One region of the Streptomyces sp. UC4497 genome, then DNA from elsewhere that is predicted to be linked to it. Evidence: riboswitches for the same ligand, from Rfam matches in the RefSeq annotation. Region 1 holds a riboswitch; each other region holds the start of a gene.
The links. Region 1 has a riboswitch for cobalamin ahead of metE (5-methyltetrahydropteroyltriglutamate--homocysteine S-methyltransferase). Riboswitches for the same ligand answer to the same signal wherever they lie in the genome.
Positions count from the first base shown of each region.

Region 2: linked by a shared signal. The riboswitch ahead of ACYSUO_RS00365 (ABC transporter substrate-binding protein) and the one ahead of metE (5-methyltetrahydropteroyltriglutamate--homocysteine S-methyltransferase) in region 1 are both predicted to bind cobalamin.
Region 3: linked by a shared signal. The riboswitch ahead of ACYSUO_RS36260 (prenyltransferase/squalene oxidase repeat-containing protein) and the one ahead of metE (5-methyltetrahydropteroyltriglutamate--homocysteine S-methyltransferase) in region 1 are both predicted to bind cobalamin.
Region 4: linked by a shared signal. The riboswitch ahead of nicT (Nickel transporter NicT) and the one ahead of metE (5-methyltetrahydropteroyltriglutamate--homocysteine S-methyltransferase) in region 1 are both predicted to bind cobalamin.

Region 1 is NZ_JBTYHB010000001.1:248,654-254,146, forward strand. It holds gene ACYSUO_RS01055 (hypothetical protein) at 86-379, shown strand; gene ACYSUO_RS01060 ((2Fe-2S)-binding protein) at 694-1,404, opposite strand; cobalamin riboswitch at 1,542-1,765, shown strand; gene metE (5-methyltetrahydropteroyltriglutamate--homocysteine S-methyltransferase) at 1,931-4,264, shown strand; gene ACYSUO_RS01070 (PepSY-associated TM helix domain-containing protein) at 4,335-5,493, opposite strand, start outside.
Region 2 is NZ_JBTYHB010000001.1:104,704-110,196, reverse strand. It holds gene ACYSUO_RS00380 (L-threonylcarbamoyladenylate synthase) at 1-564, shown strand, start outside; gene ACYSUO_RS00375 (ABC transporter ATP-binding protein) at 591-1,367, opposite strand; gene ACYSUO_RS00370 (FecCD family ABC transporter permease) at 1,364-2,377, opposite strand; gene ACYSUO_RS00365 (ABC transporter substrate-binding protein) at 2,437-3,492, opposite strand; cobalamin riboswitch at 3,529-3,718, opposite strand; gene ACYSUO_RS00360 (PI-PLC domain-containing protein) at 3,771-5,493, opposite strand, start outside.
Region 3 is NZ_JBTYHB010000042.1:10,828-16,320, forward strand. It holds gene ACYSUO_RS36250 (energy-coupling factor transporter transmembrane component T) at 1-465, opposite strand, end outside; gene ACYSUO_RS36255 (SCO2322 family protein) at 469-1,092, opposite strand; gene ACYSUO_RS36260 (prenyltransferase/squalene oxidase repeat-containing protein) at 1,155-2,375, opposite strand; adenosylcobalamin-variant (AdoCbl-variant) riboswitch at 2,479-2,554, opposite strand; gene ACYSUO_RS36265 (flotillin family protein) at 2,719-3,897, opposite strand; gene ACYSUO_RS36270 (hypothetical protein) at 3,912-4,157, opposite strand; gene ACYSUO_RS36275 (MBL fold metallo-hydrolase) at 4,285-5,346, opposite strand.
Region 4 is NZ_JBTYHB010000010.1:74,555-80,047, forward strand. It holds gene ACYSUO_RS16225 (GTP-binding protein) at 1-248, opposite strand, end outside; gene nicT (Nickel transporter NicT) at 393-1,511, opposite strand; cobalamin riboswitch at 1,543-1,758, opposite strand; gene ACYSUO_RS16235 (inorganic diphosphatase) at 1,763-2,266, opposite strand; gene ACYSUO_RS16240 (GNAT family N-acetyltransferase) at 2,332-2,823, opposite strand; gene rho (transcription termination factor Rho) at 2,853-3,998, opposite strand; gene ACYSUO_RS16250 (class I SAM-dependent methyltransferase) at 4,358-5,068, shown strand; gene ACYSUO_RS16255 (VOC family protein) at 5,220-5,493, shown strand, end outside.

The DNA of each region.
Region 1 (5,493 bases):
AATGGACACCGCAGCCGCACGGAGCGCGCCGACCACGATGGCTCGTCTCGGTGAAGGCCCGCCGAAGCGCTCGTAGGATGCCGGAGTGCCAAGACTCATACCGACGAGCCGCCGCGCGTGGGGTGCCACGTGGGCGGTGCTGTGTGCGGCCGGCCTCGCCGTCACCTTCGGCCTCAACGCCTCCTCGGAGCCCGACCCGCAACCCGAGAAGCCCGTGAGCGCCCGGTGCGCCGAGCTGATCGCGGGCATCGAGAAGCAGTTGGCCAAGAACGAGCGGGACGGCAAGAAGGACGGGGTGGTGACGTTCTCGCGCGTCCGGGGCTCCGGCGAGGACGACTGCCACGAGGCGCTCCGCGACCACTTCGGCGGGGATCGGTGATCCGCGGCGTTTGAATCACCGCGTACGCGGTGCTGGTCGTCGTCGACGTCCGCTTGGCCATCGCGGTGACGCGCCGAGCAACTCCCGCATTTTTGTTACGCGTTGCCGCCCACGTCATAGCGCCTGCCCGCCGCGATCACCGTCTCCACGGACCGCAGCGCCCCGAGGCCTGCGAGCGGGTCGCCCGCCACCACGAGGATGTCCGCGCTGTAGCAGTACGTCGGATGGCCGAGGCCGGCGCGCGGCTGATCGCGGGCACCGACGCGGCCTGCCCAACGGCCGCATCCGCTGGGCCTGGACGAGACGACCGGGCATCACCGCACCAAACAGCAGTCCCCGCACTTGCCGCCGCCGGGAGCGCGGTAGAAGAGGCAGCAACTGCGTCGACGGAACGACAGATCGGCTCCGGTGATCCGGCCCGTGCCCCGCAGTCGGCCCGTCTCCAGCAGTTCGCGTGTCAGGCGCGTGAGATCCTTACGCAACTCGGGCCGGGACCTCAGCAGTTGGGCCGCCGAGCCGGCGAGCGCGGACGCGGAATTGCCGGCCAGCAGGCGGGGCGCCACCTTGGTGGTGAGGCCGCTCTCCACCGCCTCCAGGACGCCGTCCACCTCCGCGTGGACCGCGTCGGCGAGTGACGGGAGTTCCGCTGCGCGTCGGCCCTCGGGCCGGGGCAGCCGGAGAGCCGAGCCCTCGCCGGACCACTCCACCGTGCTCATCGTCGGCACGATCCCGTGGACGAGTGCGCAGGCGAGGACCGGTGACCACAGGCGGGCCGCAAGACCCAGGTGGGCGATGGAGACGCCGATGCGGGGTTCGTGTGTGCGGTAGTGGTCGTTCACCGCCTTGGCTCGTTCGGCCAACCCGGCGCGCGCGAGCCGTGCGTCGGGGTCCGCGTCGGCCTCGGCGTCGGACGACCGCGTCAGGGCCGTGTCGAGAGCGAAGAATCCGCCGATTCGCGACACGTCCCGCAACGCCTCGGCGACCTCTTCCGGCGCCACTTCGGTCTGCGCGAGCCGTTCGGGCATACCGCTTCCTCCCTCTCGCCGAGGAGTTCCGCACCGGTTTCCTCGGGCCGCCGACGCCCGTGTTCCGGGCCATGATGCCATCCAGCGCGGAGCGGCCGACGGGCCGGACGTTGTGGCGTCTTCCGGGCGCGGAGCCGTAGGGTGAACGACGCAGCTGGTTCGCCCCGCCCGCCAGGCGGGGCGTCGTAAGAGGGAACCCGGTGGGAATCCGGGACTGCCCCGCAGCGGTGAGTGGGAACGACCGCCGTCATACGCACTGGGCTCCGGAAGAGGGGTCTGGGAAGCGACGGTCACTAGGTGTCCGCCCTTTCGGGTGGGCGTGCCCGCGAGTCCGAAGACCTGCCGACTGCCCGTGCACGGACGAATCGTGCGCGGAGATCTCGGTGACCTCGAGGGCGGGTCGGCGTACACATACCGGCGGAAGGCCGTGCCTCGCAGCGCGCGGTCGCCGCCACGGTGGTGTCACTCCTTCGTGCCGCAGAAGTCCTCCGGGATCCCAGGGATACGTCTCTCGAAGGAGAATTCCGTGACCACCAGGACCGCGACCACAAGGGCCGCAGCCGCACGGGCCACCGTGTACGGCTACCCCCGCCAGGGCCCGAACCGGGAACTGAAGAAGGCGATCGAGGGCTACTGGAAGGGCCGCGTCGACGCCGACACCCTCCGCTCCACCGCCGCCGAACTGCGCCGCGCCGCCTGGCAGGACCTGGCCGCGTCCGGCATCGACGAGGTGCCGACCGGCGACTTCTCGTACTACGACCACGTCCTGGACACGACCGTGATGGTCGGGGCGGTGCCCGAGCGCCACCGGGCCGCCGTCGCGGCGGACGCCCTGGACGGGTACTTCGCCATGGCCCGCGGCACCCAGGACGTCGCTCCGCTGGAGATGACCAAGTGGTTCAACACCAACTACCACTATTTCGTCCCGGAGTTGGGGCCGGAAACGATGTTCACCGCCGATTCCGGCAAGCAGGTCGCAGAGCTTCGGGAAGCCCTCGCTCTCGGCCTGGACGGTCGCCCGGTGCTGGTCGGACCGGTCACCTATCTCCTGCTGTCGAAGCCCGCTCCGGGCGTCGCCGACGACTTCGATCCGCTCACCCTGCTGGACCGGCTGCTGCCCGTCTACGCGGAGGTCCTCACCGACCTGCGCGCCTCGGGTGCCGCCTGGGTGCAGCTCGACGAGCCCGCGCTGGTGCAGGACCGCACCCCGGCCGAGCTGAACGCCGCTGCCCGCGCCTACCGTGACCTCGGCGCCCTCGTCGACCGTCCGAAGCTCCTGGTCGCCTCGTACTTCGACCGGCTCGGCGAGGCCCTGCCGGTGCTCGCCAAGGCGCCCGTCGACGGTCTCGCCCTCGACTTCACCGGCTCCGCCGCCGCCAACCTCGACGAACTCGCCGCCGTCGGCGGCCTGCCCGGCAAGCGTCTCGTCGCCGGCGTGGTGGACGGCCGCAACGTCTGGGTCAACGACCTGGAGCGGTCCCTCGCCACACTCGGCACCCTGCTCGGGCTCGCCGAGCGCGTCGACGTGGCCGCATCCTGCTCGCTGTTGCACGTCCCGCTGGACGCGTCCGTGGAGCGCGACATCGAGCCGCAGATCCGGCGCTGGCTCGCCTTCGCCCGCCAGAAGACCACCGAGGTCGCCACCCTCGCCAAGGGCCTGACCCGGGGAACCGGCGTGGTCGCGGCCGAACTCGCTGCCAATCGCGCCGCGTTGAATTCCCGCGCCACCTCGCCCATCACGCGCGATCCGGCGGTGCGGAGCCGCGCCGCCGCCGTCACCGAGAACGACGCGCGCCGCTCGCAGCCGTACGCCGAGCGGACCGCCGCCCAGCGGGCCCTCCTGAACCTGCCGCTGCTGCCGACCACGACCATCGGCTCGTTCCCGCAGACCGGCGAACTCCGCGCCGCCCGCGCCGACTTGCGGGCCGGGCGCATCGACACCACAGGGTACGAGGACCGCATCAGGAACGAGATCCGTGAGGTCGTCTCGTTCCAGGAGAAGGCGGGCATCGACGTGCTCGTGCACGGCGAACCCGAGCGCAACGACATGGTCCAGTACTTCGCCGAGCAGCTGAACGGCTACCTGGCGACCCAGCACGGTTGGGTCCAGTCGTACGGCACCCGCTACGTCCGTCCGCCAGTCCTCGCGGGTGACATCTCCCGCCCCGAGCCGATGACCGTGCGCTGGACGACGTACGCCCAATCGCTCTCCGACCGCCCCGTCAAGGGCATGCTCACGGGTCCTGTCACCATGCTCGCCTGGTCCTTCGTCCGCGACGACCAGCCCCTTGGTGACACCGCCCGGCAGGTGGCCCTCGCCCTGCGCGACGAGGTCAACGACCTGGAGACGAACGGGACTTCGGTCATTCAGGTCGACGAGCCCGCACTGCGCGAGACACTGCCGCTGCGCGCCACCGACCACGCGGCCTACCTCGCCTGGGCCACCGAGGCGTTCCGCCTCACCACCAGCGGCGTGCGGCCGGACACGCAGATCCACACCCACATGTGCTACGCCGAGTTCGGTGACATCGTGCAGGCCATCGACGACCTCGACGCCGACGTCATCAGCCTGGAGGCCGCCCGCTCCCACATGCAGGTCGCCCATGAGCTCGCCGCTCACGGCTACCCGCGCGAAGCCGGTCCGGGCGTGTACGACATCCACTCGCCGCGCGTTCCGAGCGTCGACGAGGCAGCCGCCCTGCTGCGTACGGGACTTGAGGCCATCCCCGCCGAGCGGCTGTGGGTCAACCCGGACTGCGGGCTGAAGACCCGCGGCTGGCCGGAGACCCGCGCCTCCCTGGAACACCTCGTGGCCGCCGCACGCACGGTCCGTGAGGAGCTCGGGAGGACCGCGCCCTGACGCGCGACCCTGCAGGCCTTGCCCCTGGTGCCTGCGTCGGCATCAGGGGCAAGGCGCGCACCGGCCTACATCAGGCGGTCGGCGCGTACGTGCGCTTTCCCCGCCGGTACGCGATCTCGCCGAGCGCGATGTCGCAGAGCATGAACGCGGCGAGCGGGATGCCGAGCAGCGGCACGAAGTAGCCGAGCAGCGCGATCACCACCATCAACGGCACCACGACGTACGGCGGCACGTGCTGCCAGGCTCCGCGCGGGACGGGCCGCCCGAAGGCGGAGCCGCGCCCGCGCTGCCACCACATGCGGTACCCCCACACGATGAGGAGCACCACCGCCAGGGCGAGGGCGGCGAGGGCGATCTGGTTGACGAGGCCGAACAGGTTGCCGGTGTGCAGGTCGATGCCCCAGCGGGACAGCTTGGCGAGCACCGGGTAGTCCGCGAACCGCACCTCGTCCGTGACCTCGCCGCTCGTCGGGTCGACGGCGACGGCATCCTGCTTCTCCGGCCAGCTCCGCTGGATCTGCTGGACCACGTACGCCGAGGAGGAGTCGGCGGGCGGGACGATCTCCACGGGGTTCGAGAGGCCTTCGGCGCGGGCCGCCTTCAGCACCGCGTTCAGACCGACGTCACCACCGCCCTTCTCGGCGCCGGCCCCGCCCATGTCCATGCCTTCCATGCCCTCCATACCGGCCATGTCATGGCCGGCGTGTTCACCGCCTGGAGTCACGGTCGCGGAGACGGTCGGGGTCGTCTGGCCGAGCGCGGCACGCAGGTCGGTGATGTTCGCCCCTGCGTACGTCGACCAGGTCAGGCCCGTCGCGGACAGGAAGAAGAGGCCGAGCGCCGCCCAGACACCCACCGATCCGTGCAGCGACAGGGTGCGCCTGCGGCCGGTCGCGCCGCGGATCGCGCGACGGGAACGGCGCCGGGAGAACCAGAGGACGAGGCCACCGCCCGCGATCACCCACATCCAGCTCGCCGCGAACTCGCTGTAGAGACGGCCCACTTGGCCGAGGTGGAGGTCGCGGTGGAGCTCGTCGATCCAGGTGCGCAGCGGCAGCGCGCCCGTCGAGCCGTACTGTTCGAGGGCGCCGCGCACCTCCCCGTTGTACGGGTTCACGAACACCGCGAGCGTGTAGTCGGCGTCGACTCCCGGCACGCCGGCGAGCATGACTCGGGTCGTCGCCCCGGCCTCAGGGGAAGGCCGTACCGCGCTGATGTCTCCTTCCGGA
Region 2 (5,493 bases), 140 kb from region 1:
ATCGCCGACGGCATCCGCGACAGCGCGCTCGTCGCCTACCCCACGGACTCCTGCTACGCGCTCGGCTGCCGGCTCGGCAACCGGGCGGGAGTCGACCGGATCCGCACCATCCGGCAGCTCGACGACCGGCACCACTTCACACTGGTCTGCCAGGACTTCGCCCAGCTCGGCAGGTTCGTCCAGATCGACAACGACGTGTTCCGCGCCATCAAGGCGGCCACGCCCGGCAGTTACACCTTCATCCTGCCCGCGACGCGCGAGGTACCGCGGCAGTTGCAGCATCCGAAGAAGAAGACCGTGGGCGTGCGGATCCCCGACCACGTGGTGACGCAGGCCCTGCTCGCCGAGCTCGGTGAGCCGCTGCTGTCCAGCACGCTGCTGCTGCCCGGCGAGGAGGAGCCGCTCACCCAGGGCTGGGAGATCAAGGAGCTGCTCGACCACCAGGTGGACGCCGTGGTGGACTCCGGCGACTGCGGCACCGTGCCCACCACGGTCATCGACTTCTCCGGTGGGGAGGCCGAGATCGTACGGCGCGGGGCCGGGGACACCGAGCGCTTCGAGTGACACGGGTCCAGTGAGGCCCGGGTGGCTCAGCGCGGCGACGTCGTGCCCAGGTAGCGGATGTGCGGGCGGGCGCCGGGGCGGGTGACCTCGGCGCGCACCCCGTACACGTCGGCGATCAGTTCCTCGGTCAGGACGTCGCCCGGCTCCCCGGCCGCCACCACCCGGCCCTCGCGCAGCACGACGACCCGCGCGCAGTAGGTGGCGGCGAGGTTCAGGTCGTGCAGGGCGACGACGGACGTGATGCCCAGCGTGCCGATCAGGTCGAGGAGTTCGAGCTGGTGCTGGATGTCGAGGTGGTTGGTCGGCTCGTCGAGCAGCAGCTCGCGCGGCTCCTGCGCGAGCGCCCGCGCGATCTGCACCCGCTGGCGCTCGCCGCCGGACAGCGTGTGCCACAGGCGGTGCGCCCGGTCGCCGAGTCCGCTGCGCTCCAGGGCGGAGCGCACGGCCGCCTCGTCCGCCGCCGACGCGGGCTGCCAGGCGCGGCGGTGCGGGACCCGGCCCAGGCGTACGACGTCGGCGACGGTCAACTCGACCTGGGCGTCGGACTGTTGCTGCACCATGGCGATGCGCCGCGCGGCCTGCCTGCGGCCCACCGAGGCGAGCGGGTCACCGTCGAGCGTGACGACGCCGCTGTCCGGGGCGAGCACTCCGGACAGCAGGCGCAGCAGGGTCGACTTGCCCGAGCCGTTGGGGCCGAGGATTCCGGTGACGGTGCCGGGCTCGGGTGCCACGGACACCCCGTCGAGCACCAGCGCGCCACCCGGCGACCACGACACACGCTCCGCGCGCAGCCCCGCCGTCACCGCACACCCCGCCCGCGGTACAGCACCAGCACGAACGCCGGCACACCGATCAGCGATGTCACCACACCCACCGGAACCTCCTGCGGTTCGAGCACCGTCCGCGCCACCGTGTCCACCCACACCAGGAACACGGCTCCCGCGAGCGCCGTCACCGGCAGCAGCCGGGTGTGCCCCGGACCGACCAGGGCGCGCGCCGCGTGCGGCAGCACCAGGCCGACGAAGCCGATCGCGCCGGCCGCGCTGACCAGGGCCGCCGTGAGCAGCGCCGTCACGCACAGCAGCACGATCCGGGTACGGGCCACCCGCACCCCGAGGGTGGCCGCCGCCTCCGCGCCGAAGGCGAACGCGTCGAGGGTGCGCCCGTACGCCAGGCACACCACGAGCGTGACGGCGAGCACGGCCAGGCACAGCCACACCTCGGTCCAGCCGACCCCGCTGAGTGAGCCGAGTAGCCAGAACAGCACGCCGCGCGTCGTCTCCGCGTCCGCAGAGGTCAGGACGACGAACGAGGTCAGCGCCGAGAACAGCTGCATCGCCGCGACGCCGCACAGCACCACCCGGTCCGTGCTGCCGCCCAGCGTGTGACTGAGCACCAGCACCAGCGCGAACGAACAGACGGCGCCGACGAACGCGCCACCGGAGACCGAGATGGCGCCCCCGCCAAGCCCGAGCACGACGACGAGCACGGCCCCGGTCGACGCGCCCGACGAGACACCGAGCACGAACGGATCGGCCAGCGGATTGCGCAGCAGCGCCTGTAGCACCGTGCCGCACACCGCGAGCCCCGCCCCGCACACCGCCGCGAGCAGCGTCCGCGGCAGCCGCAGATTCCATACGATGCCGTCCCGGATCGGCGAGAGGTCCGAGGTCGCGAGGCCCATCCGGTCGCCCACCGCGGCCCACACGTCGCCGACCCGGATCTGCGCGGGACCGATCGTGATGGCGAAGGCCACGGAGGCGCACAGCGCGGCGATGGCGGCCGCCCAGGCGAGCGTGGCGCGCAGCGAGATCCGGGAAGAGGCCTTCGCGGGCGCCGCCGTCACCGCGGGCGCCGGAACCGTGCGAGCCGTCACTTGGCGAGGCCGAACTCGCGCAGCCCCGCGGCGACCTGTTCCACGCCGTCGACCGTGCGGATGGTCGGGTTCATGGCCTGTCCGCTCAGGCGCACGTACCGCTTCTTCTTCACGGCGGTCATGTGCTTGGTGACCGGGTTGGACTCCAGGAACTTGATCTTCTGCGCCGCGGACTCCGCCGACTGCGAGCGGCGCGTCAGATCGCCGATCACCAGCACGTCCGGATCGCGATCGGCGACCGTCTCCCAGTTGACCTGCGGCCACTCCGCGCGCGTGTCGTCGAAGACATTGCGCGCCCCGAGCTCCTTGGTGACGACGCCGGGGGCGCCGCAACAGCCCGCCATGTAGGGCGAGTCGGAGTTGGCGAACCAGTAGAGGACGTCCACGCCGTGCGCGTCGACCCCGGAAGTGGCCTTGCGGACCCGGGACTTGAGCTTGTCGATCAGCTTCTCGCCGCGCTCCTCGACGTCGAAGACGCGCGCGAGATCGCGGATCTCGCCGTACACGACGTCGAGCCCCAGGCGCTTGGTCCGCTCCCCGTCCCCGTCGCCGCCGTTGTCCTTGCCGACGCAGTCGCTGGGGGAGAGGTACGTGGGCACGCCGAGCTTCTCGAACTCCGCGCGCGGCGCCACACCGCCCTTGCCGAGGGTGTACGTGAACGAGGCCGCGGCGAAGTCCGGTTCGGTGCCGAGGACCTTCTCGAACGACGGGTAGCGGTCGGCCAGGCGCGGCACCTTCGCGTTGGCCTTCGCCAAATCCTTGGGGACCGGGTCGGTCCAGGTACCGGTGCCGACCATCCGGTCCTCGAGGCCGAGCGAGAGCATGATCTCGGCGGAGCCCTGGTCGAGGGCGACGGCGCGACGCGGGGCGTGCTCGACCCGCACCTTCTCGCCGCAGTTGTCGAGCGTGACACCGCCGCCCTTGTCGGCACCGTCCTCGGTGGCGGCGGTCGTGCCGCACCCGGTGAGCAGCAGGGCGCCCGCCAACAGCGGGGCGCATCGGCGGAGTTGACGTGCGAACAGCACGGAAGTTCCTTCGCGTCCAGGGCTCATACGCGGAGCCGGCCTACGGTCCGCCCCCATGCCACGCGGCACTGGAGGCCGCCAGCAGGTCTTCGGACTCGGGGTCGTCCGCGCGAAGCGCCTTCCCGGGTCGATGTGCCGACCCAGTGGCAGTGGCTCCGCCCGTCACCCTCACCGCTGCGCGTCAGTTCCGGGTTCGCACCGGATTCCCTGACCCGTGTGCGTAGAAAAACACACAAAGGTACGACTGGCTCGGCGAAACTATCACGCGCAGGCGATCGTGGTCCCGGCGGCAGTGTCGGAACCGGTCAGCGGCCCTCGTTGAGCGCGTCCACCGCGCCCTGCGCGTCCCCGATCGTCGCGTAGTCCACGGCGACGAAGTTCACCGGCCTGCCGCGCTCGCGTTCGCAGCGGTGTGCCCGGTCGAGGACGTAGCGGCGGGCGTTGACCTCGCCGGCGTCGATGCGGCTGCCGCCGTTGTTGGTGATGAAGTGGTTGAGGAGGAACAGCCGTTTGTCGTCGCCGCCGCGGTGGGGGACGCAGCTCATCTGGTCCGGGGAACGGAAGGAGAACGGCGTCTCCATGCCGTAGCGGTAGAAGTTGCGGTACCAGGGGGCCGGGCCGTCCGCCTTCTCGGCGAAGACGACCAGGCGCCGGCCGCTGTCGATCATCTCGCCGAGCGTCGGCCAGGGCTTCGCCGGATCGGCGTCGGGACGGCGGACCAGCTTGTCCAACCCGGCCTGGCGGAAGGCCTTTCGGGTGTCCTCGGCGGAGATCGCGTCCTGGACGATCAGGGTGACCACTTCGTTCGGGTGGTCCTTCATCCAGTCGCCGATCTCGCGCAGCGTCGGCACCAGGGAGATCGCCCCGGCCCTGCACACCGCGTGGCACAGCCACAGCCCCTTGCGCGGCGGATTGATCCGGTTGACCGCGGACCGCACCAGCGCCTGCTGCTCGGCCGTGAAGTCGGAGTCGTCCAGGCGTTCGGTGATCTCCTCGGGGGTCTCCCAGCGGTAGGTGTCCAGCTGCATCGCGCGCACCCCATGGTCCAGCTGTGTGCTGATGGGCGGGTCCTGCAGCGGCCCGATGAAGTTGTCGGCCGTCGTCGACATCGCGTTGTGCGAGGTCAGATAAGCGACCTCGTCGTAGGGCCGGTCGCACAGCTCGGTGCTGCCCTCGCACTCGCGGGCCGCCGCGGGGGAGGCGGCCAGCGGCATCAGCACCATCCCCGCGACCGCCAGGCACGTCGCCCCGAACCCCAGGCCGACCGCCCGCCGCGGCGACCCGAGCCGCTCCCGCGCCACCCGCGGGACCCGGCCGGCGAGGCCGGTCCTCATGAGCAGACCGACACCCGCGAGAAGCGCCCCCGCGAGCACGGGGACGAGCGCGGCCCACAGCGCGGTGCCGGTGAGATGGCCGACGGCGGCGCGCTGCACGTCGTCGACGAGACGGGTGAGGCTCGGCGGCCACGAGTCGGGAGGCGCCACGAGCTGCCCGTCGGTGACCAGACGCGTCACCCAGGCGGCCAGCGCGGCGAGCACCCCGCCCGCCACGAGCGGGATCCCGAGCAGGATCAGGCGGCGCCCCGGCTGCCGCGGACCGAGCAGCCACAGCGCCGTGAGGGACAGCAACAGCAGCACCGTCGCGACGACTTCGAGCACCCCGAGGCCGACCGCCGTGTACGGTCGCGCCTCGTGCAGGCCCGAGAGATCGTTGCCGGACGCCTCGAGGGTGTCGGTCAGGTCCCAGGTGCCGCCGTCGACGAGCGTCCGGAGCTGGGCCGCGGCGCCCTGGACGCGGTCCGTGACGGTGGCCGGGGCGACGGCGGCGAGCGCGGTGCCGACGTCCCCGTCCGCGAGCGCCGTCTCGACCTCCGGTCGCAGGCCCGCGCGCTCCCCGGCCGGTACGAGGGCGAGCAGCGTGTCGGCGACGCGGCTCGCCTGGTCCTGCGTCAACGGCAGCTGCGGCAGGCCTTCGGGCGCCCGCCCGGCGGCGAGTTCGCGCACCTCGTCGGCGAGTGTCGCCCGGAAC
Region 3 (5,493 bases), on a different contig from region 1:
CGACTTGAGCAGTCGGGAAGGGGACGCGAGCGCGTTGGCGGCGCCCACGCAGATGAGGAGCGTGGCCAGCTTCAGGCCGTCGTAGAGCGCGAAGACGAGGCCTTCGAGCGTCACCGGGCCGCCGATCCGTACCCCCTGCGCCCACTCCGGCAGCGGCATCTCTGGCAGCGTGAACAGCAGGTGAGTGCCCGGGATCGCCGAGCCGAGCAGCGTCGCGAAGACCAGGCGGATGCCGAGCACGGCCAGCGCCAGCTTCACGAACGCCCCGTACGAACGCGCCCACGGCGCCTCCGTGCGGCGCGCCGCCACCACGTACCCGGCGACGCCGATCAGCATCGCGAGCAGCAGCGGGTTCGTGGTGCGGGACGCGGCCGTGCCGAGGCCGAGCGCCCAGATCCACCAGGCGCCCGGGTGCAGGGAGTTGGAGCGGTGGGCCCTGGGGGCGCGGAGCTGGGAGGCGGCCATGCGTCAGCGGCGGCGGCGTCGGGCCTGCACGCCGGCCGCGATGCCGAGCACGACGACCACGGCGATGCCCGCGATGAGGCCGACCGAGGGGCCGCCGTCGTCGTCGGACTGCGAGGCGGAGTCCTTCGCGGACGGCGTCGAGGGCGTCTTGTCGGGCGTCTCCTTGGACACCTGCTCGCCGCAGCCCGACTTCGGGTAGCCGGAGATCGCGCACAGCATCGCGCTGCTGTCGTAGCGCAGCGGCTTCGCGACGGCGGCGAGGGCGTCGGCGCTCGTCGCGTTCTCGGCCACCCGCGCGCACGCGGTGCGCGGCTTCGGCGGGGTCTCGCCGCCCGGGGCGTCGGCCGCCGTGCCGGAGTCGATGACGAGCGCGATCCGCTTCTTGCCGTCCCCGGCGGATGTGCCGGAACAGATCGTGTCGAAGTCGGCGGCGCCGCGCGGCTGCTTCGCGTCCTTCGAGTCCGCGCTCACCGCGAACCGGAAGCCCTGCACGTCGCCGTCGTCCGGCTTGGTCTGCGAGGGGCCCGCCGTCGCGTACGTCCAGGTGTTCTTGGTGTTCTTGGAGCCGTCCTGCTCCCAGAACGACCAGTACCGGTACCCGGCAGCCTGCGCCGGGGCGACGGTCATGGCGAGGAGCGCGACGAGCAGTCCTACGACGAGCCCGCCGAGCCCGGCCGACCTGCGCGCGGTCACGGCTGCTGCTTCTTGCGGCCGCTGAGCAGGAAACCGGCGCCCACGGCCGCGATGAACATCACGCCGATGATCCACCAGTTGGCACCGCTGCCACCGTCGTCCTTCTTCTCGTCCGAGTCCGACGCGGACGACTTCGTGGAGGCGGGCTCCGGGCCGGTCTTGTTGAGCGCGCTCACCAGGTCCGTCCCGCCGAAGTCGCGCGGGTCGTTGCCGGTGGCGTGCGCCGCGAAGATCAGCTCGGCGTAGGCGGCGGGTCCGGTCTGCGCGGCCCAGCCCTTCGCGTTCTTCTCCAGCCAGGTGTACGAGTCCTTCGTGGCCTTGACGCCCTCCGCCGCGGCGACGGCGGTGACCGCGTCGGCGGTGTTGCCGTAGTCGGGCTGATCGGTGGCGCCGGCCAGCTGGGACTTCAGGTAGAGGTGGGTGTCGAGCTGGTTCTGCAGGTAGACGGCGCCGTTGTGCGCGATGTCCTTCGCGTTCTTGCCGTCCTCGCAGGTGTACGCGTCCGGAGCCGTGCCCTTGCCGGGCGCGAAGCCGGTGCCGAGGGCGCCGAGCACACCGGCGGCGGTGGCGTCGGCGTTCGCGGCGAGCTCGCCCTTCTTGTCCGGCTGGTAGGCGAGGGCGCCGCCGTCCTTGCCCTTGGAGCAGGGGAGGGCGAGCGAGGCGAGGGCGTCGGTGCCGGTCTTCCCCTTGCCCGACTTCACCTCGGACGGCTTCTCACCGGCCGCGACGAGGGCGCCGATGGCGACGGACGTGGAGTTCGCGTCGCTGTCCATGCCCTGGCTGTAGCCCCAGCCGCCGTCGGCGTTCTGGGTCTTCTTCAGCCGGTCGACGCCCTTGGCGACCTCGCCGTCACGGCCGCCGACCGCGGCGAGGGCCTGGACGGCGGCCGCGGTGGCGTTGCTGTCGATCTTGGTCTTGGCGTCGCAGGGCTTGGTGGGCTCGGCGCGGAAGGCGGCGAAGCCGCCGTTCTCGCACTGCTGCCCGGCCAGCCAGTCGACGGCCTTCGCCGCGGGCTTCACGCCCACGGTGTCCTGCGCGACGAGCGCCAGCGACTGCCGCCAGACTCCGTCGTACGTGGGGTCGCCCTTGCCGTAGAGGCCCGACGGGACGACCGTCTTCGGCGAGGGGGAGGCGCTGTCCGCGCTCGCGGCCTGCGCGCCCATGGCGCCGATCGCGACGGTCGCGGCGACGAGCGCGGCGCTGCGGCGAATGTTCATGGTGGGGCGGGTGCCTCTCCCTGCGGGGAGCGGGGCGGCGCGGCACACGGGGGTACCGGGCGGCTCCGGCTCCGTATTCCTCGACGGTCCTGAGCCGAGCGCGTACGTATGAGGCATTCCGGCTGTCACGGCTGCGGGTCAGCGCCGGATTTGCACCGGCTTCCCCTCGTACGTACGTACTGACGACGTCTTTACTGTACCCGGCGGGGTGGCTCCGGCCCCCGGGCTCCGCCCCGGCCACCCGCGCGGGGCTCCGCCCCGGACCCCGCGCCTCAAACGCCGGCGGGGCTGAAAATGCCGCACCGGCGTGACGGCCTCGGGGCTCCGCCCCGGACCCCGCGCCTCAAGCGCCGGCGGGGCTGGAAATGTCCACCGGGCCGTCGTCGCTGCCGCGCGGAGCGCCTACGTAGGGCTCGACCGCCGAGCCGAAGCCCCCCGACCCCTCGCCGGAGAGGTTCTTGCGGACCGAGTCCAGGATGGTGAGGCCCTGGCCGACCAGGCCCGCCGCGATCTCGCCCAGACCATCCGCCCCGTTCAGAACGTTGACGTTCGCCCCGGCGAGACCCGCCGAGGCCTCCTTCACGATCTGCGGCAGCTGGTCGATGAGCATGCGGTCGAGGGCGACCCGGTCGTACGACGCCGCCGCCTCCGCCTGGATCTTCATCCGCTCCGCCTCGGCGAGAGCCAGGACGCGGATGCGCTCCGCGTCGGCCTGCGCCGGCTTGACGACCTCCGACACCAGCTGCTTCTCCCGCAACTCGGCCTGCCTCATGGCCAGTTCGGTCTGGGCCGCGAGGACCTCCTGCTGGGCGTGGGCGAGCGCGAGCGGACCCGCCTGCTCGGCCTGCGCCTTGGCGCGGTCCACCTCGGCGCTGTACTCGGCCTGCACGATCGCGGTCTGCCGCGCGTACTCGGCCTGCTTGCGGGCCGCCGCCTGCTCCGCCTCGGCGGACGCCTGCGTGGCCTGCGCCTGCGCGATCTGCGCCTGCCGCTGGATCGCGGCCTTGTGCGGGCGCGACATCGCCTCGATGTACCCGGTCTGGCCGTCGTCGATGGACTGGATCTGCAGCGAGTCGACGTGCAGGCCGATCTTCGCCATCTCGGCCTTCGACGTGTCGAGGACCTCCGTGGCGAGCTTCTGCCGCTCGGTCACGATCTCCTCGACCGTCATCGAGCCGATGATCGAGCGCAGATGACCGGCGAAGATGCGCCCGGTGAGGACCGACATCTGGTCCTGGTCGGAGAGGAAGCGCTGACCGGCGTTGACGATCGACTCGTGGTCGTTGCCGACCTTGAAGGCGATCACGGCGCGCACGGTCAGGGCGATGCCCTGCTTGGTCACACACTTCTCGACGACTTCCGCCTCGCTCATCGCGAGCGACAGGAAGCGGGTCTTGCGGAACACGGGGAGCACGAACTTCCCGTGTCCGGTGACGACGCGGAACGGCGCTCCCCCAAGTCCCCGCCTGCCGCCCGAGATCAGCATCGCCTCGTCGGGCGCGGGAACGCGATATCCGAACATGCCTGTACGTCTCCTTAGCGGGCGTCGCCCTCGCCGCCGGGGAGAAGAGGGTCGGACCAGGCCATGACCACGACCTGCCGGCAGCCGCGGGACTCGATCACGAGCACGGTGGCGCCCCGCTCCAGGGGCTCGTCCGAGTACGCGAGAAAGGTCTCGGTTCCGCCCCTGACCTGCACCAACACCTCACCCGGACCGGCGGCCCCACGTGTGCCGAGAACCAGCTTCCCCGTTTGGCCGACCACAGCCTCGTCCGGCGTCATCGGCGGGCGCCCCCTTGTCGTTCCAGCTCGTGCGAGCTCTTGTGGCCAGAACATACGCCTGCGGGGGCGGGCCTTCCATCAGGGCACGGCAAAGATCCTCCCTGGGGCGGGAGTTCGACGACAGGACCTAGTGCGGGCTTGCTTGGTACGTCACCGGATCGCTGCCCGCGACCTGTTCCACCCGGCCCGACTTCTGCAGGCGGCGCAGGTGAGCCTCCGCCTCCGACACCGCGATCGTCCGTGACCCGTAAGGGATTTGGGCCCACGGGCGGTTCCACTCCATACGTTCGGCGAGCTGCCATGGGGTGAGGGGGGAGGAGAGGAGGGCGAGGAGGCCGGTCAGGCGGTCCTCGTGGTGGTCCAGCAACTCGGCCACCCGCGCCGGGGCATCGGTGAAGGTGTGCTGGTGCGCCGGGAGGACCTCCGCCGGGTCGAGCCGCCCCACTCGTTCGAGCGAGTCGAGGTAGTCGCCGAGCGGGTCGGTGACGGTGGCGTCGTCGGGGTCCTCGTACAGGCCGATGTGCGGGGTGATCCCGGGCAGCATGTGGTCGCCGGAGAAGAGGCGGCCGTTGCCCGCGCGGCCCGCGGGGTGTTCCTCCTCCAGGTGCAGGCATACGTGCCCCGGCGTGTGGCCCGGCGTCCAGATCGCGCGCAGCCTGCGGCCCGGCAGGTCGAGCAGGTCGCCGGGGGTGATGGTGCGGTCCGGCAACGCGGGCGCGAAGCCCGGCAGTTGGCGTTGCTTGCCGGAGTCGCGGGCCGCGATCAGCGGGGCAATGTGCTCCTCGGGCGCACCGGCCGCGACCAACTTCCGCACCATGTACGCGTACCAGCGCTCCGGCTTGTTCTCCCGGGTGCGCCGGACCACCGCCACGTCCGCCTCGTGCATCGCGATCCAGGCGCCGGACGCCTCCCGTACCTTCTCCGACAGGCCGTGGTGGTCCGGGTGGTGATGGGTGATCAGGACGCCGGTGAGGTCCTCGACGCTCGTGCCGCAGGCGGTCAGGCCGGTGGTCAGGGCGTCCCAGGATGTCGGGTCGTCCCAGCCCGTGTCGATGAGGACCGGGCCCGCGTCGGTGTCGACCAGGTAGACGAGGGTGAAGCCGAGCGGGTTGTCGGGGATCGGTACGCGGATGCTGTGCACGCCCCCGCTGTGGTCGGTCACCTGCGTCGCCTCTGTCGCCTCTGCCATCGGACACCCTCCGCCGCTCCAGCCGAACTGCGGTCACTGTACGGGAACTTGTAGAACTCGTTTCAATGGTCGCCCCGGCGAACCGTATCCGCGAGAGCGTCTCAGCGGGTGGTCGCGGCCCGTGCACCACCCTTCCGGATCGCAACT
Region 4 (5,493 bases), on a different contig from region 1:
GCGATGAAGTCCGGGTGGCCCGGTGTGTCCACGAGATTGACGTGGGTGTCGCCGAGCGGGAACGACGCCACGGCGGACTTGATGGTGATGCCGCGCCGGCGCTCCAGGTCGAGGGAGTCGGTACGGGTGCTCCCGTCGTCGACCCGGCCGAGTTCGTCGATCACCCCGGCGGTGTGCAGGAGCCGCTCGGTCAGGCTGGTCTTACCGGCGTCGACGTGCGCGAGAATACCCAGATTCAATGTGTGCACTGACAGTCATGTCCTTGGGGGAGAGGGCAGTGGCCTTCTGAAGGAACATGTCTGCAGAGCGCATGAATCGGTCCTCACGGTAGGGGCGCGCGGGGTTGCCCGCTGCGTTCAGTGCAGCAGGGGCCGCGCGCCCCGGCAACCGAATTACGCGCCGTCGGCCACCCGCGCCGACCACCGCTGCTCGACCCGCGCCAGGCGCCAGTAGGCGATCGCCGCCGCCCACACGACCACGAACAGGCCCACGATCACGTACCCGACGTTGTCGAGGTCGAGACCCGCGATCCAACCGGTCACCGCGTCGCTCAGGTCGAGCTTGTCGTGCAGGACGCCGACGAGTTCGATCGTGCCGATGAAGAACGCGACGGCGATCGACAGACCGGTGATGGTGAGGTTGTAGAACACCTTGCGCACCGGATTGGAGAACGCCCACTGGTAGGCGAAGTTCATGAACGTGCCGTCGAGTGTGTCGAACAGGCTCATGCCCGCGGCGAACAGCAGCGGCAGGCACAGGATCGCGTACCACGGCAGGCCCGCGGCGGCGCCGCTGCCCGCCATCACCATCAGCGTCACCTCGGTCGCGGTGTCGAAGCCGAGGCCGAAGAGGAAGCCCAGCGGGAACATCTGGCCGGGGCGGGTGATGGACTTGGTGAAGCGGCCGAGGATCCGGTTCATGAACCCGCGGGAATCCAGGTGCTCCTCGAGCTTCCGCTCGTCGTAGGAGCCCGCGCGCATCGCCTTGAATACCTTCAAAATGCCCATCAGGGCAACGAGGTTGAGTGCGGCGATGAGATACAGGAACGAACCGGAGACGGTGGTGCCGACGACGCCGAGCACCTGGTGGGTGCGCGAGTCGTCGTTCATCAGGGTGCCCGCGAGGGCCGCGCCGCCCGCGACGAGCGCCGCCATCGCGACCACCACGCTGGAGTGGCCGAGCGCGAACCAGAAGCCGACCGAGACGGGCCGCTTTCCGTCCGCCATCAGCTTGCGGGTGGTGTTGTCGATGGCCGCGATGTGGTCGGCGTCGAAGGCGTGCCGCATGCCGAGCGTGTACGCGGTGATGCCGAGGCCGATTCCGAAGGCCTTGTTGTCGACTTCGTAGTGCTCGGGGACGACGAGCAGGAACAGCACGCCGAACGCGACGACGTGCAGCGCGGCAATCACCGCGATCAGGCCGGCCGTGCGCAGCGTGTCCTCGCGGCGCCAACGGAAGGCAGGGGGAGGGGAGTTCAGGGCAGGGGTCGGGGAGTTCCCGGGCAGGGTCATGCGTCGATCACGCTCCAGCACCTCGTGGATCACTTCGTGAGATGCCGCGGCCGGTCTCCTGGCTTACGGGCGTGCCCGCCGCTCCGGCCTTCCCAGCGGCCGACGGCCGCCAGTGGCGTACAGGGTGGAACGGCGCGCTCCGGACGTCGCTGTCCGAAACCCGATCACAGTGGCGAGGGCCGCTCCGGAATGGGCCCCTGAAGGGCCGTCACCGGTCTTCCCGAGCACCACGGCGCCGACCACCCTACTACCTACCCCGAAGCACGTTCGCGGGCCCGGTGGATCTCCTTGTACGCCTTCTCCCGGCCCTCCCAGTGGGAGCCGTCGACCGATTTTCCCGGCTCCAGATCCTTGTAGACCTCGAAGAAGTGGGTGATCTCCAGGCGGTCGAACTCGGGGATGTCCTCGATGTCCCGGATCGCGTCGTGCCGTGGATCGTGCGCGGGAACGCACAGCACCTTCTCGTCCGGGCCCTTCTCGTCGCTCATGACGAACATGCCGATCGCCCGGCACTCGACGACGCAGCCGGGGAACGTCGCGTCGCCGGTCAGGACGAGCGCGTCCAGCGGGTCGCCGTCGCCGCCGAGCGTGCCCTCGATGTAGCCGTAGTCCGCGGGGTACTGGGTCGACGTGAACAGCATCCGGTCGAGCCGGATCCGCCCGAGATCGTGGTCCATCTCGTATTTGTTCCGTGAGCCCTGTGGGATCTCCACGGTCACGTCGAACGCCTCGGCGTGTGCCTGGCTGCTGCCCAATGTGGCCTCCTTGCCGCATTCCGACGCCCACGAGTGTGCGCCGTGCCGGGCAAGGGCGGAACCCCTCAGGCGGCCGGGGGAATGGGGAATTCGAGTTCGGGCCGGTCCCAGGCGACGGCCGGCGGGCGCGCGGGCACGGTGCCGGTGCGGTGCGCGCCCATGGAGCGGTAGAAGCCCTCGGCGGGCGGGTGCGCGACGACGCGGACGTGGTCGAGGCCCGCGGCCAGCGCCTGCTCCCGCATATGGTCCACCAGCAGCCGCCCGATGCCCCGGCCCTGCGCCTCGTCCGCGACGAACATCAGGTCCAGCTCCGGCGGCTCGGCGAGCAGCGCGTAGAAGCCGAGCACCCGCTCGTCGGCCGGATCCACCGCTACGTAGACATGGTGCGCCTCTACGTAGTCCGGGCCCACGCGGTAGCCCGCGACCATGGAGGCGTAAGGGTCCCGGTAGGCGCCGGAGTTGCGCACGAGACGGGTGAGGCGCCGGGCGTCCTGGGCGGTGGCCCGCCGGACGGTGATCGGGGGACCCCCTCCGCGGCGCGTAATGCTCGCGTTCATGGGTCGAGTATTACGTATCCGGGGCGGGGTCAGGCCGCGGGCACGGTGGACTGCGCCTGGCGCAGGAACGTGGCGTTGTCCGGGGTCTGGCGCAGCTTGTCGAGCAGGGCCTCGTAGGAAGCGGCCGGGTCCCGGCTCTGCAGGGCGCGCCGCAGCCCGCGGACGACGCCCAACTCGGCGGCGGGGAGCAGGAGTTCCTCGCGGCGGGTGCCGGAGGGGGTGAGCTCGACGGCCGGGTGGACGCGGCGCTGCGCGAGGAGGCGGTCGAGGCGCAGCTCCATGTTGCCGGTGCTCTTGAGCTCCTCGAAGTAGTAGTCGTCGGCGCGGGAGCCGGTGTCGACGAGGGCGGTGGCGAGGATGGTCAGCGAACCCGCCTCCTCGGCGTCGCGGGCCGCGCCGAAGAAGCGCTTCGGGCCGTGCAGGGCGGCCGCGTCCACGCCGCCGGACAGGGTGCGGCCGCTGGTGGCGGCCGCGTTGTTGTACGCCCGGCACAGGCGGGTGAGGGAGTCGAGGAGGATCACCACGTCGCGGCCCTGCTCGGTGAGGCGCTTGGCGCGCTCCACCGCGAGTTCGGCGAGCGCGATGTGCGCCTTCGCCGGCTGGTCGAACGTCGAGGCGTACACCTCGCCGCGCACGGAGCGGCGCATGTCGGTGACCTCTTCGGGGCGCTCGTCGACGAGCACCACCATGAGGTGGGCCTCGGGATGGTTGGCGGCGAACGCGGCGGCGAGCTGCTGAAGCAGGACCGTCTTACCGGTCTTCGGCGGGGCGACGAGGAGGCCGCGTTGCCCCTTGCCGACGGGCGTGAACAGGTCGACGACCCGTCCGGCGAGCCCCGCGGCCGGGTGTTCGAGGTGGAAGCGTTCGCTGGGGTGGAGCGGCGTGAGGTCGGCGAAGCGCGGGCGTCCGCGGGTGGCGTCCGCCGGGGCGCCACCGATGGTCTCGACGTGCGCGAGGCTGCGCGGCCTGCCGCACGTCCCCTCGACGAAGTCGCCCTTGCGCAGGCCGAGTTGGCGGATGAGGTGGGCGGGTACCTGGACGTCGTGCGGTGTGGGGATCAGGTCGGCCGCCCGCAGGAAACCGGGCCCGTTCCCGCCGATGTCGAGGACGCCGGCGGCGCGGACGGGTTCTTGGGGTGTGGCGGTGGTGGTGCTCATGGTGGTGGCCGTGGTCATGGTGATCACAGGTCCTTTCGCGGGCCGAGCCGCGGACGCGATGGGCGTACGGCGGCAGGCGTTCAAGGGCAGGGAAGGGGTGGGATCCGGCGAGAGGCAGGGGCGGCCGAGCGCGCCCCGCGGCCGGGGAGAACCTGGTGCCGCGGCGACGGGTGAAGAGCCCGCCAGAAGCCGCTGACCAGGGATGACGTGCACTGTGTGGCGACGGGAAAGCCGTCGCACCAAAAGCGCTGAAAAAAGAGATTCGGTACCGGCGCCTCGAAACGGGCGAGCACATGTACCGCCTTGACAGTACCACCCGGACCCCGCCGCGCGACAAGCCCCGACTTCGGGGCCGGCGCGCCCTATGCTGAGCGGCCATGTTCACCGATCAGGGCCCCACCCTCCGCGAGCTGACCGTTCAGGCGCTGTCCTCGGTCGAGCGGGGGTACGACCTGCTGGCGCCGAAATTCGACCAGACGCCGTTCCGTACCCCGGATGTCGTGCTCGACGCCGTGGGCCGCGCGCTCGCCGGGCTCGGCCCGTACGACACCGGGCTCGACCTGTGCTGCGGCACCGGGGCGGGCCTGCGCGTGCTGCGCGAAGCGGGCGTCGGGCGGGCCGTGGGCGTGGACTTCAGCGGCGGCATGCTGGACGTCGCGCGGCGCGGTGAGCCGACGGCCGACTGCGTCCGCGCGGACGCGCTCGCGCTGCCCTTCGGCGAGGTCTTCGACCTGGTGGTGAGCTTCGGGGCGTTCGGGCACTTCCTGCCGCGCGAGTGGCCACGGCTGTTCTCCGAGGTGTGCCAAGTGCTGCGCCCCGGCGGCCAGTTCGCGTTCCCGCTGCCCGCGCCGATGGGGCCCGGCTCGCTGGGCTACTGGGCGATGCTCGGCTTCGACGGCGCGATGCGGGTGCGCAACGCGGTGTGGCGGCCCCCGTTCGTCATGTACTACCGGCCGTTCCGGCTCGGCGACGTACGGCGGGAGCTGGACCGCGCCGGGTTCGATGTGGCGCTCCATGCGCTGTCCGAACTCGGCGAGCGGCCGGACGGCAGCCCGCGGTGCAGGCTGGTCGTGGCCACGCGCCGGTAGGCGGGGGCCAGTAGGACGCAGTGCCGATGGGCGGGGGCCGGCAGGACGCAGTGGCGTCCGCCGGATCGCGCCGCACGCCCGCCGCGCCTAGCGTGGTCCCATACCTGCCGGGCCGCGTCGTGCCCGGCGACCGACGGAAGGGTGTCGCGTCATGTCCGCTCGTCCTGAAGGCGCGCCGATCTGGGCCGACGCCATGTTCCCCGACCTGGAGGCCGCGAAGGGCTTCTACACGGAGCTGTTCGGCTGGACCTACGACGAGGGCAGCGCCGAGTTCGGCAACTACACGCAGGCGCGGACGCCCGACGGCAAGCGGGTCGCGGCGCTCGTGCCGCAGATGCCCGGCGCGGAGGGCGTGCACCCCGCCTGGAACCTGTACCTCGCCACCGCCGACATCGAGTCGGTCGTCGAGCGGATCAAGGACGCGG